DNA from 3 places in the Sphaerimonospora mesophila genome. Region 1 is predicted to be linked to each of the others. Evidence: predicted binding sites of a transcription regulator. Region 1 holds the regulator's gene; each other region holds the start of a gene.
The links. Region 1 encodes HrcA, which represses chaperone genes, less so after heat shock. Its sites were predicted from a motif close to TTGGCACTCTCNNNNNGAGAGTGCCAA; they were not measured.
Positions count from the first base shown of each region.

Region 2: a site for HrcA is predicted at 2,146-2,172, ahead of AP234_RS35025 (FmdB family zinc ribbon protein). Genes of this name have one in related genera too.
Region 3: a site for HrcA is predicted at 2,018-2,044, ahead of groES (co-chaperone GroES). Genes of this name have one in related genera too.

Region 1 is NZ_BCBX01000055.1:57,866-61,140, reverse strand. It holds gene AP234_RS31445 (DUF3097 domain-containing protein) at 57-872, opposite strand; gene hrcA (heat-inducible transcriptional repressor HrcA) at 1,101-2,114, shown strand; gene dnaJ (molecular chaperone DnaJ) at 2,121-3,254, shown strand.
Region 2 is NZ_BCBX01000036.1:41,209-44,483, forward strand. It holds gene AP234_RS16115 (SAF domain-containing protein) at 1-652, opposite strand, end outside; gene AP234_RS16120 (S-methyl-5'-thioadenosine phosphorylase) at 665-1,471, opposite strand; gene AP234_RS35025 (FmdB family zinc ribbon protein) at 1,632-2,036, opposite strand; gene AP234_RS16130 (potassium/proton antiporter) at 2,387-3,275, opposite strand, start outside.
Region 3 is NZ_BCBX01000048.1:55,031-58,305, reverse strand. It holds gene groL (chaperonin GroEL) at 1-1,551, opposite strand, end outside; gene groES (co-chaperone GroES) at 1,617-1,928, opposite strand; gene AP234_RS28405 (THUMP-like domain-containing protein) at 2,151-3,275, shown strand, end outside.

The sequences.
Region 1 (3,275 bases):
GGCGCGCGGCCTGGCCTGCGAGGAAACGCGGGATCACGACGAGAGGGATGAGGTGATCAGGCGTCCGCGGTGGGGTCGGTGACGAAGTCGATCAGCTCCTCGACACGGCCGAGGAGCTCGGGCTCCAGGTCGGTGTACTCGCCGACCCGGCCGAGGATGTGGCGCCATGCCTCCCCGGGCTCCATCCGCCAGCCCAGGGCCGCGATCACGCCTTCCTTCCAGGGAACGCACTTCGGCACGTCCGGCCAGGCCGGGATGCCGAGCACGGCCGGTTTGACCGCCTGCCAGATGTCCACGTACGGATGACCGACCACCAGCACGTGGTCACCCGACACGCGGGCGGTGATCCGGCTCTCCTTCGAGCCCGGCACGAGGTGATCGACGAGCACGCCCAGTCGCCGTCCGGGCCCGGGGGCGAACTCCTCGACGATGCCGGGCAGGTCGTCGATCCCCTCCAGGAACTCGACGGCGACGCCCTCCACCCGCAGATCGTGTCCCCAGATCTTCTCCACCAGGGAGGCGTCGTGGACCCCTTCGACGTAGATCCGGCTCTCCCTGGCGACACGAGCGCGCAGCCCCTCGACCGCTATCGATCCCGACGCGCTCCGCCGGGGTCCCTTCGGCGCGGCGGCCGGCCGTACCAGCGTGACGGGCCTGCCGTCGAGGAGGAACCCGGCGGGCGTCAGCGGGAAGACCCGCCGCCGTCCGAACCGGTCCTCCAGTGTGACGGCCTCCTTGTCGCAGGCCACCACCGCACCGCAGAAGCGTCCCTCCGCGTCTTCGACCACGAGGTCGTGCTCCGCTGGAATCTCCGGGATCTGGCCGCGTCTGGGCCGTCGCCAGTCACCGGAGAGCACGTCCCGCCCATACATGCCGGGAACGCTAGCAAACGACGCGCCGGACGGGGCCGCCCACCGGGATCGGCGGCTAATGTACGGATTGTCGGGAATTGAGGAAAAGGTTCGCGTATAACACGCTTAGGGTTGGTTGTCCATTGTGTCGCGGGCGTTATCGCACCGCAGGTCGCAGTGGCCGTACACTTGGCACTCGGGAACACAGAGTGCCAGAGTCGGTGTTTCCAGGCACAGGGAGGTGACACATTGCTCGACGACCGCAAGCTGGCGGTGCTGCGCGCCATCGTCGAGGACTACGTGTCCACCAATGAGCCGGTGGGTTCCAAGGCCCTCGCGGACAGGCACAACCTCGGCGTCTCCCCGGCGACGATCCGCAACGACATGGCGGCGCTGGAGGAGCAGGGATACATCCGTCAGCCGCACACGAGCGCGGGAAGGGTGCCGACGGACAAGGGCTACCGGCTGTTCGTCGACCGGCTCTCGTCGATCAAACCGCTGTCCGTGGCGGAGCGCAGGGCGATCGAGACGTTCCTCGCCGGAGCGGTCGATCTCGACGAGATCGTCATGCGTACGGTGCGCCTGCTGGCGCAGCTCACCCGGCAGGTCGCCGTGGTCCAGTACCCCTCGCTGACGAGGTCGTCGATCAGGCACGTGGAGATCGTGCCCCTGGCCGAGCGGCGGGTCATGCTCGTGCTGATCACGAACACCGGCCGGGTCGAACAGCGGGTGATCGACCTCCCCGAGGACGTCGCCGACGAGCGGATCGGGAACCTGCGCGCGGTGCTCAACAGCTGCCTGGACGGCTGCGGCCTGTCCATGGTGCCGGAGACCGTGGCCGACCTCCCCGAGCGGCTGCCGCCGGAGGACCGGCAGGTGGCCGTCACGATTCTGTCGGTGCTCCTGGAGACGCTGGTCGAACGGCACGAAGAGAAGATCGTGTTCGCCGGTGCGGCCAACCTCGCCGCCGCCGACTTCAGCGTGGGCCTGCGTGACGTGCTGGAGGCGCTGGAGGAGCAGGTGGTCCTCATGCGGCTCCTGGGCGAGACCGGCGGTATTTCGGAACTCACGGTCCGGATCGGTTCGGAAAATCCTTACAGCGGACTGCGGGGTACCTCTATCGTGGCCGCGGGATACGGTTCGGGCGACAAGGAACTGGCCCGGCTCGGAGTGCTGGGCCCGACGCGAATGGACTATCCGGTGACGATGGGTGCGGTGCGCGCCGTTGCGCGCTACGTCGGCCAGATCCTGGCGGGGTCGTAAGTGGCAGTGGCAAAGGACTATTACGAGATCCTCGGAGTCCGCCGCGACGCCGGCCCGGACGAGATCAAGAAGGCGTATCGGCGGCTCGCCCGCGAGCTGCACCCGGACGTCAACCCCGATCCCCAGACCCAGGAGCGGTTCAAGGAGATCACCCAGGCGTACGAGGTGCTGTCCGACGCGAACAAGCGCCGCATGTACGACCTGGGCGGCGACCCGTTCGGCGGGGGCGCGGGCGCCGGGGCCGGCGGCTTCGGGGCCGGCTTCCCGTTCAGCGACATCATGGACGCGTTCTTCGGTTCCGCCGGCGCGTCCAGGGGGCCGCGTTCGCGTGCCCGGCGTGGGCGCAACGCCACGATCCGGGTCGAGCTCGACCTGGCGGAGGCGGCGTTCGGCACCACCCGGGAGATCGTGGTCGACACGGCCGTGCTGTGCGACGTCTGCCAGGGTTCCGGCGCCGCGGCCGGCACCCACCCCGACACCTGCGACATGTGCCACGGCCGCGGCGAGGTGTCCCAGGTGACCCGCTCGTTCCTCGGCCAGGTCATGACCTCCCGCCCGTGCCCGCAGTGCGGCGGCTACGGCAGCGTGATCCGCAACCCGTGCATGGAGTGCTCCGGCGAGGGCCGGGTGCGCACCCGGCGCACGATCAAGGTCAGGATTCCGGCCGGCGTCGAGGACGGCACCCACATCCAGCTCGCCGGCGAGGGCGAGATCGGCCCCGGCGGCGGGCCTCCCGGCGACCTCTTCCTGGAGATCGCCGAGCGGCCGCACGCGATCTTCGAACGCCGGGGCGACGACCTGCACTGCACGGTCCACATCCCGATGACGGCCGCCGCGCTCGGCACCTCGCTCACCGTCGAGACGCTGGACGGCGCGCAGGAGATCGACGTACGGCCCGGCACCCAGGCCGGTCAGGTCATCCCCCTGTACGGCAAGGGCGTCCAGCGGCTCAACGAGACCGGCAGGGGCGACCTGCTGATCCATGTCAACGTCGAGACCCCGCTCAAACTGGACGCGCAGCAGGAGGAACTGCTGCGGGAGCTGGCCAAGCTGCGCGGCGAGGAGCGGCCACCGGGCAAGTTCTCCCCCGGGCAGCAGGGCTTCTTCTCCCGGCTGCGCGACGCGTTCAACGGTCGCTGATCCCGATCGGAGACGAAGGCA
Region 2 (3,275 bases), on a different contig from region 1:
CGGATGACGGCGGCGTCATCACCCGCACCTCACGCGCGACCATGACGGCCTGCCGCGCGGCACCCTCCGATGACGCCCTCTCGAAGCCACCTGTGTCGTCCGCCGCCGCGCTCCCGGCCGGCTCCTCCGGCGGCGCCCCCGCGAGCGGGTCCGCCCCGAGTGGGCCCGCCGCGAACGGATCCGTCTCGAACGCGGCGAGGACGTCGACGACGTCACCGGGTGAGAGCAGCTCGCCGGCGGCCGGGTCGGCGATCCTGACCGGCGTCGCCACCATTCCCGGCCCCTGCGTCGAGAGCATCCCCCGCCCCAGGATCCGCGCGTCGGTGAGCGGCTCGCCCCGGCGCATCGGCCCGGCGACGACCCGTCCCGTCAGCGTGGCTCCCGGACGGAAGACGCCGTCGGGCACCGCGTCGGGCGGCAGCCGTACGACCATGACGTCGGAGGCGGACAGCCGACCCCCACCCAGATCGTGGGCGGCGGCGAGGACCTCCACGCCGCCCGGCGGCCCTATGGATGCCAGCGCGCATGCCATGGCCGCACCCGCGAGGACCGCCGCGATCAGGCGGCGATGAGCGGCGAGGCGGCGGGTGATGGAACGACGGCGCTGAGTAGTCGTGTGATGGCGCGCGAGCAGACGGCTCAGGGCACTCATGGCGCGTCCGGGCTACGGCAGGTCGAAGGGGAGTTTGACGCCGTCGAGGGCGCTGCCGCAGGCGCAGTCACGTTCGACCGGGAGGGCCTCGGCGACCGAGCCGACCAGCGTGCGCATTCGCTCGACGTTGGCGGCGAAGAAGGCGAGGACCTCCTCGTGGGTGACCCCCTCGCCGGCCTCGACGCCCGCGTCGTGATCCGTGACGAGCGACAGCGCGGTGTAGCAGAGCGCCAGCTCCCGGGCGAGCACGGCTTCGGGATGCCCGGTCATGCCGACGATCGACCATCCCGCCGCCGAGAACCACTTCGACTCGGCGCGGGTGGAGAAGCGCGGCCCCTCGATCACGACCAGGGTGCCGCCGTCGACCGTGTCCCACCCCGCCTCGACCGCCTTGGCCACGGCGGTGGCCCGGCCCAGCGGGCAGTAGGGGTCGGCGAACGACACGTGTACGGCACAGCCGGTGTCGTAGTAGGTCTGCACCCTCCCGCTGGTCCGGTCCACGAGCTGGTCGGGAACCACCAGCGTGCCCGGCCCGAGCTCGGGGCGCAGCGAGCCGACCGCGTTGGGCGCGAGCACCTGACGTACGCCGAGGGAGCGCAGCGCCCACAGGTTCGCACGGTAGGGAATGCGGTGCGGAGGATGGACGTGGCCGCGACCATGCCGGGGGACGAACGCCACCGACCGGTCGCCGATCCGGCCCAGTGCGATCTTGTCGCTGGGTGGGCCGTACGGCGTCTCCACGTCGACCTCCTCGGCGTCGTCGAGAAGGGAGTAAAGCCCCGAGCCGCCGATGATGCCGATCTCTACGCGATTGACCATGTCGCCGACCCTAACGAAATCGTCCTGCTCCGGCGGCAGCCGACGGCGTCCTGTGGATAACCGTCCGCACCCCGGATCCGGGCGGCCCGAATTCCAGGAAACCCAGGACCTCAGAGCCTCGGGAAACTCAGGACCTCAGAGCCTCGGGAAACTCAGGACCTCAGGCCGCCGTGGTCGAGCCCGACGAACCAGAGGAACCCGACGAACCAGAGGACGAAGAAGACGAAGAAGACGAGGAGGACGCGGCGGTCTCCTTCTTGCCCGATCCACCCGACGACTTCGACTCGCCGCCCGAACCGCTGGAGCCGTTCGCGCCACTCGAGTCGTTCGACCCGCTCGACCCGTTGGAGCCGTTCGACGAGGCCGCCACCGACGACGACGAACCGGAGGAACGGCTGTCCGTGCGGTAGAAACCGGAGCCCTTGAACACGATGCCCACGGCGGAGAAGACCTTGCGCAGCCGCCCCTGGCAGGACGGGCACTCCGTGAGCGGGTCGTCGGAGAACTTCTGGACGACCTCCAACTGCTCGTCGCAGGCCGTGCAGGCGTACTGGTAGGTGGGCACGCGTTCCTCCCGGAACTAACACTTGAAACCAAGGTCGTGTTCGGCGAATCGACTTCTGCCGCATGGGCGCGGACGCCGTTCGCGACCGACAGCATTCACCGAAAACTGTCTAGCACTCGGCTAGGACGATTGCTAATGGTAAGCAACCCACGAGGCCAAACGCCACTCCGGACCGGTTTATTGCCGTCCGGGTCGCCTGTCTCGATTGTCCCGTTCGTGGGTCGCCCATGCTCCCGGCTGTCCGTCTGAGCCCGCGACTGTCCGGCTGTCCGTCTGAGCCCGCGACTGTCCGGCTGTCCGTCCGAGCCCGCCCCCATCGTGCTCACGTCTCACAGATCACGGCTCATAGATCACAGACCGCGTTCGCCGTACCAACCGGCCAGCTTGCCGCGCCGGCTCACGGCTCGCAGCCGGCGCTCGACGGCCTTCCGCTGGCTGGCCGTGACGACGATGAGGAGCTGGTCTCCCGCGACGAGCCGCGTGGTCGAGGTCGGCACGAACGACTCACCGTCGCGTACGACCAAGGTCACCATCGCGTTCGCGGGGAGACGCAGCTCGAAGATCTCCACCCCGTGCAGCAGGGAGCCGGACGGGATGCGCACCTGGAGGAGATCCGCGTCGAGCTCCTCAAGCGGGGCGGAGTCGACGTCGAGCTCCCGGGCCTCGCCCTCCGACGTCACCCCCAGGAAACGTGCCAGATATGGCAGCGTCGGCCCCTGCGCGAGGGTGAAGACGACGACGATGATGAAAACGTCGTTGAAGAGGCTTTTGGCCCCCGGCACCCCGGCGTTCCAGGGGATCGTGGCGAGCACGATGGGTACGGCTCCGCGCAGGCCGGCCCACGACAGGAACGTCTGCTCACGCCAGGGGATCACCCCGATCCGGGTGAGCCGTGCGTTCCGAGGGAGTCGGACATTCCAGGCCAGCCGTACGAGCACGGCCGAGACGGCGACCGAGAGCGGCCGGGCGAACAGAACCAGAGCAATCCCGGAGACGAGGGCCGGGATGATCACCTCGGGCAGCTCCGACGGGCTGGCCAGCATGCCGAGCATGACGAACAGGCCGATCTGGGCGAGCCAGGCCGAGCCCTCGGCGAACCCGCGAGTGTCGGCGGCGTGCGGGAGCCGGGCGTTGCCCAGCATCAGTGTGGCGACGTAGACGGCGAGGAACCCGCTCCCGTGCAGCAGTGCCGCCCCGCTGTAGGCGATGAAGGCCAGGGCCAGGACCGCGAGGGGATAG
Region 3 (3,275 bases), on a different contig from region 1:
GAGCGCCTCGGTCGTCAGCAGCATGCCGGCGATGGACGCGGCGTTCTGCACGGCCGACCGGGTCACCTTGACGGGGTCGATGACGCCCTGGGCCACCAGGTCGCCGTACTCACCCGTCGCGGCGTTGAGACCCTCACCGGCGTTGAGCGCGGAGATCTTGGAGACGACGACGTACCCCTCCATGCCCGCGTTCTCGGCGATCCAGCGGGCGGGCTCGAGCAGCGCCTTGCGCACGATGCCGACACCCGTCGCCTCGTCGCCGGACAGGCCCAGGTCGTCCAGCTCCTTGGACACGTGCACCAGCGCGGAGCCACCGCCGGAGACGATGCCCTCCTCGATCGCGGCGCGGGTCGCGGAGATCGCGTCCTCGAGGCGGTGCTTCTTCTCCTTCAGCTCCACCTCGGTGGCGGCGCCGACCCGCAGCACGCAGACGCCGCCGGCGAGCTTCGCCAGCCGCTCCTGCAGCTTCTCGCGGTCCCAGTCGGAGTCCGACTGCTCGATCGCCAGCTTGATCTCGCGGACCCGGTCCTCGATCGCCTGGGCCTCACCGGCGCCGTCGACGATCGTGGTGTTGTCCTTGTTGACGACGATGCGGCGGGCCGTGCCGAGCACCTCGAGGCCGACGTGCTCCAGCTTGAGGCCGACCTCCTCGCTGACGACCTGGCCGCCGGTGAGGATCGCGATGTCCTGCAGCATGGCCTTGCGCCGGTCACCGAAGCCGGGCGCCTTGACCGCGACCGAGGTGAAGGTGCCGCGGATCTTGTTGGTCACCAGGACCGCGAGGGCCTCGCCCTCGACGTCCTCGGCGATGACCAGCAGCTGCCGCTTGGTCTGGGCGACCTTCTCCAGCAGCGGCAGGAAGTCGGCGATCGAGGAGATCTTGCCCTGGTGGATCAGGACGTACGGCTCCTCGAGCACCGCCTCCATGCGCTCGGGGTCGGTCACCATGTAGTGCGACAGGTAGCCCTTGTCGAACTGGAGGCCCTCGGTGAACTCCAGCTCGAGGCCCATCGCGTTGGACTCCTCGACGGTGATGACACCGTCCTTGCCCACCTTGTCGAACGCCTCGGCGATCAGCTCACCGATCTTGGCGTCCTGAGCGGAGATCGTCGCCACATTCGCGATCTCCTTCTTGTCCTCGACGTGGCGGGCGCTGTCGAGCAGCCGCTCGCTCACGGTCTTGGCCGCGACCTCGATGCCGCGCTTGAGCGCCAGCGGTGCGGCGCCGGCCGCGACGTTGCGCAGCCCCTCGCGGACCATCGCCTGGGCGAGCACGGTCGCCGTGGTGGTGCCGTCGCCGGCGATGTCGTTGGTCTTGGTCGCGACTTCCTTGGCGAGCTGCGCGCCGAGGTTCTCGTACGGCTTGTCGAGCTCGACCTCACGGGCGATCGTCACACCGTCGTTGGTGATGGTGGGAGCGCCGAACTTCTTGTCGATGACCACGTTGCGGCCGCGCGGGCCGAGCGTCACCTTGACCGCGTCGGCGAGGGCGTTCACGCCTCGCTCGAGAGCGCGCCGCGCGTCCTCTTCGAACTCCAGGATCTTGGGCATTCACGTCTCCTTCTGAGCAGCGAGCCCCGGGCACGAGTCCCGGGGCTCCGCATGCCGTACGCGGCTTACTTCTCGATGATGGCGAGCACGTCGCGAGCGGAAAGCACCAGGTACTCCTCGCCGCCGTACTTGACCTCGGTGCCGCCGTACTTGCTGTAGAGGACGACGTCGCCCTCCTTGACGTCGAGCGGGATCCGCTTCTCGCCGTCCTCGTCCCAGTTGCCCGGGCCCACCGCGAGGACCTTGCCCTCCTGCGGCTTCTCCTTGGCGGTGTCCGGGATGACCAGGCCGGAGGCGGTGGTCTGCTCGGCCTCAAGCGGCTGGACCACGATGCGGTCGCCAAGCGGCTTAACGGGAACCTTGGTGGCGGTCGTCACGATCGGACCTCCCCTTCAGATTGCGATGAATGAGCTGAAGAGGCGACCAGCGGCCTGCCGTCGCGGGTGTCAGACCAGTCTCGTCGCTATTGGCACTCTCCATAGGCGAGTGCCAACACGAAACAGTATGCAAGTGCGACGTGACAGTCAACACGAACCCGCTTCGCAGGTCAGGTGGGGGGCGTGCCCGGCAAGCCGCCATCGGCGGTAGCGTCGGGAGGCGTGGACCTCGACGCGTTTCGCGAGCTGCTGGCGCCGGACGGGCGCAGAGCCCTGGCCGAGGCCGTGGACCTCGTGGCCGCAGGCGCCGAGCCGGTCGCCGCGGTCACCACCCTCCGCAAAGCGTATTCACCCGCGCTGACCTCGGCCGCGCTCACCCAGGCGACGCTGCGCCGCCGGGCCGAGGCCAAGTTCGGCGCGGACGCGGCCGTCATGTACTTCACCCCGCACGGTCTCGAACAGGCCACCCGCGCCGAGGTGGCCGCGCACCGCGCTGGCCGGGTCACCGGGTCCGGCCCGGCGTTCGGCGCCGCGCCGAGGGTGCTCGACGTGTGCTGCGGCATCGGCGGCGACCTCGTGGCGCTCGCCCGCGCCGGCTGCCCGGTGGACGCGGTGGACCTCGACCCGCTCACCGCCGAGGTCGCCCGCGCCAACGCGGCCGCGCTCGGCCTGCCCGCTCCGGTCCGGGTCCGTACGGCCGATGCCGCCGAGTGCGATCCCTCCGGATATGACCTGGTGTTCGCCGATCCGGCCAGGCGCAGCGCCAGGGGACGCACCTTCGACCCGATGGCCTACTCCCCCGCCTGGCCGGCCGTGCTCGAACTGGTCGCGCGGTCCCGCGCCGCCTGCGTGAAGGTCGCCCCGGGCATCCCGTACGAATTCATCCCGGACGGCGCCGAGGCCGAGTGGGTCTCCTACAAGGGGGAGGTGAAGGAGGCCGCGATCTGGGCCGGGACCGGATGCGCCGGGATGGAGCCGGGCCGCCGCCGGGCGACGCTGCTGCCCTCGGGGGCGACGCTGACGCCCAACGGCGCCGAGGCCGTCGCCGGGCCGGTGGGCCGCTACCTCTACGAGCCCGACGGAGCCGCGGTCCGGGCCCACCTGGTGGCGGAGGTCGCCGAAATCGTCAAAGGGCACCTGCTCGACCCGCGAATCGCCTACATAACCGGTGATCACGCCGTCGCGACCGAATGGGCGGCATGCTACGAGATCACCGAGGTCATGCCCTTCTCGCTCAAACGGCTGCGCGCGGCGCTCCGGGAACGAGATGTGGGAAACGTCACCATCAAGAAACGGGGCTCCGCTGTCGACATAGAGCGGCTGCGCAAAGACCTCCGGCTCTCCGGT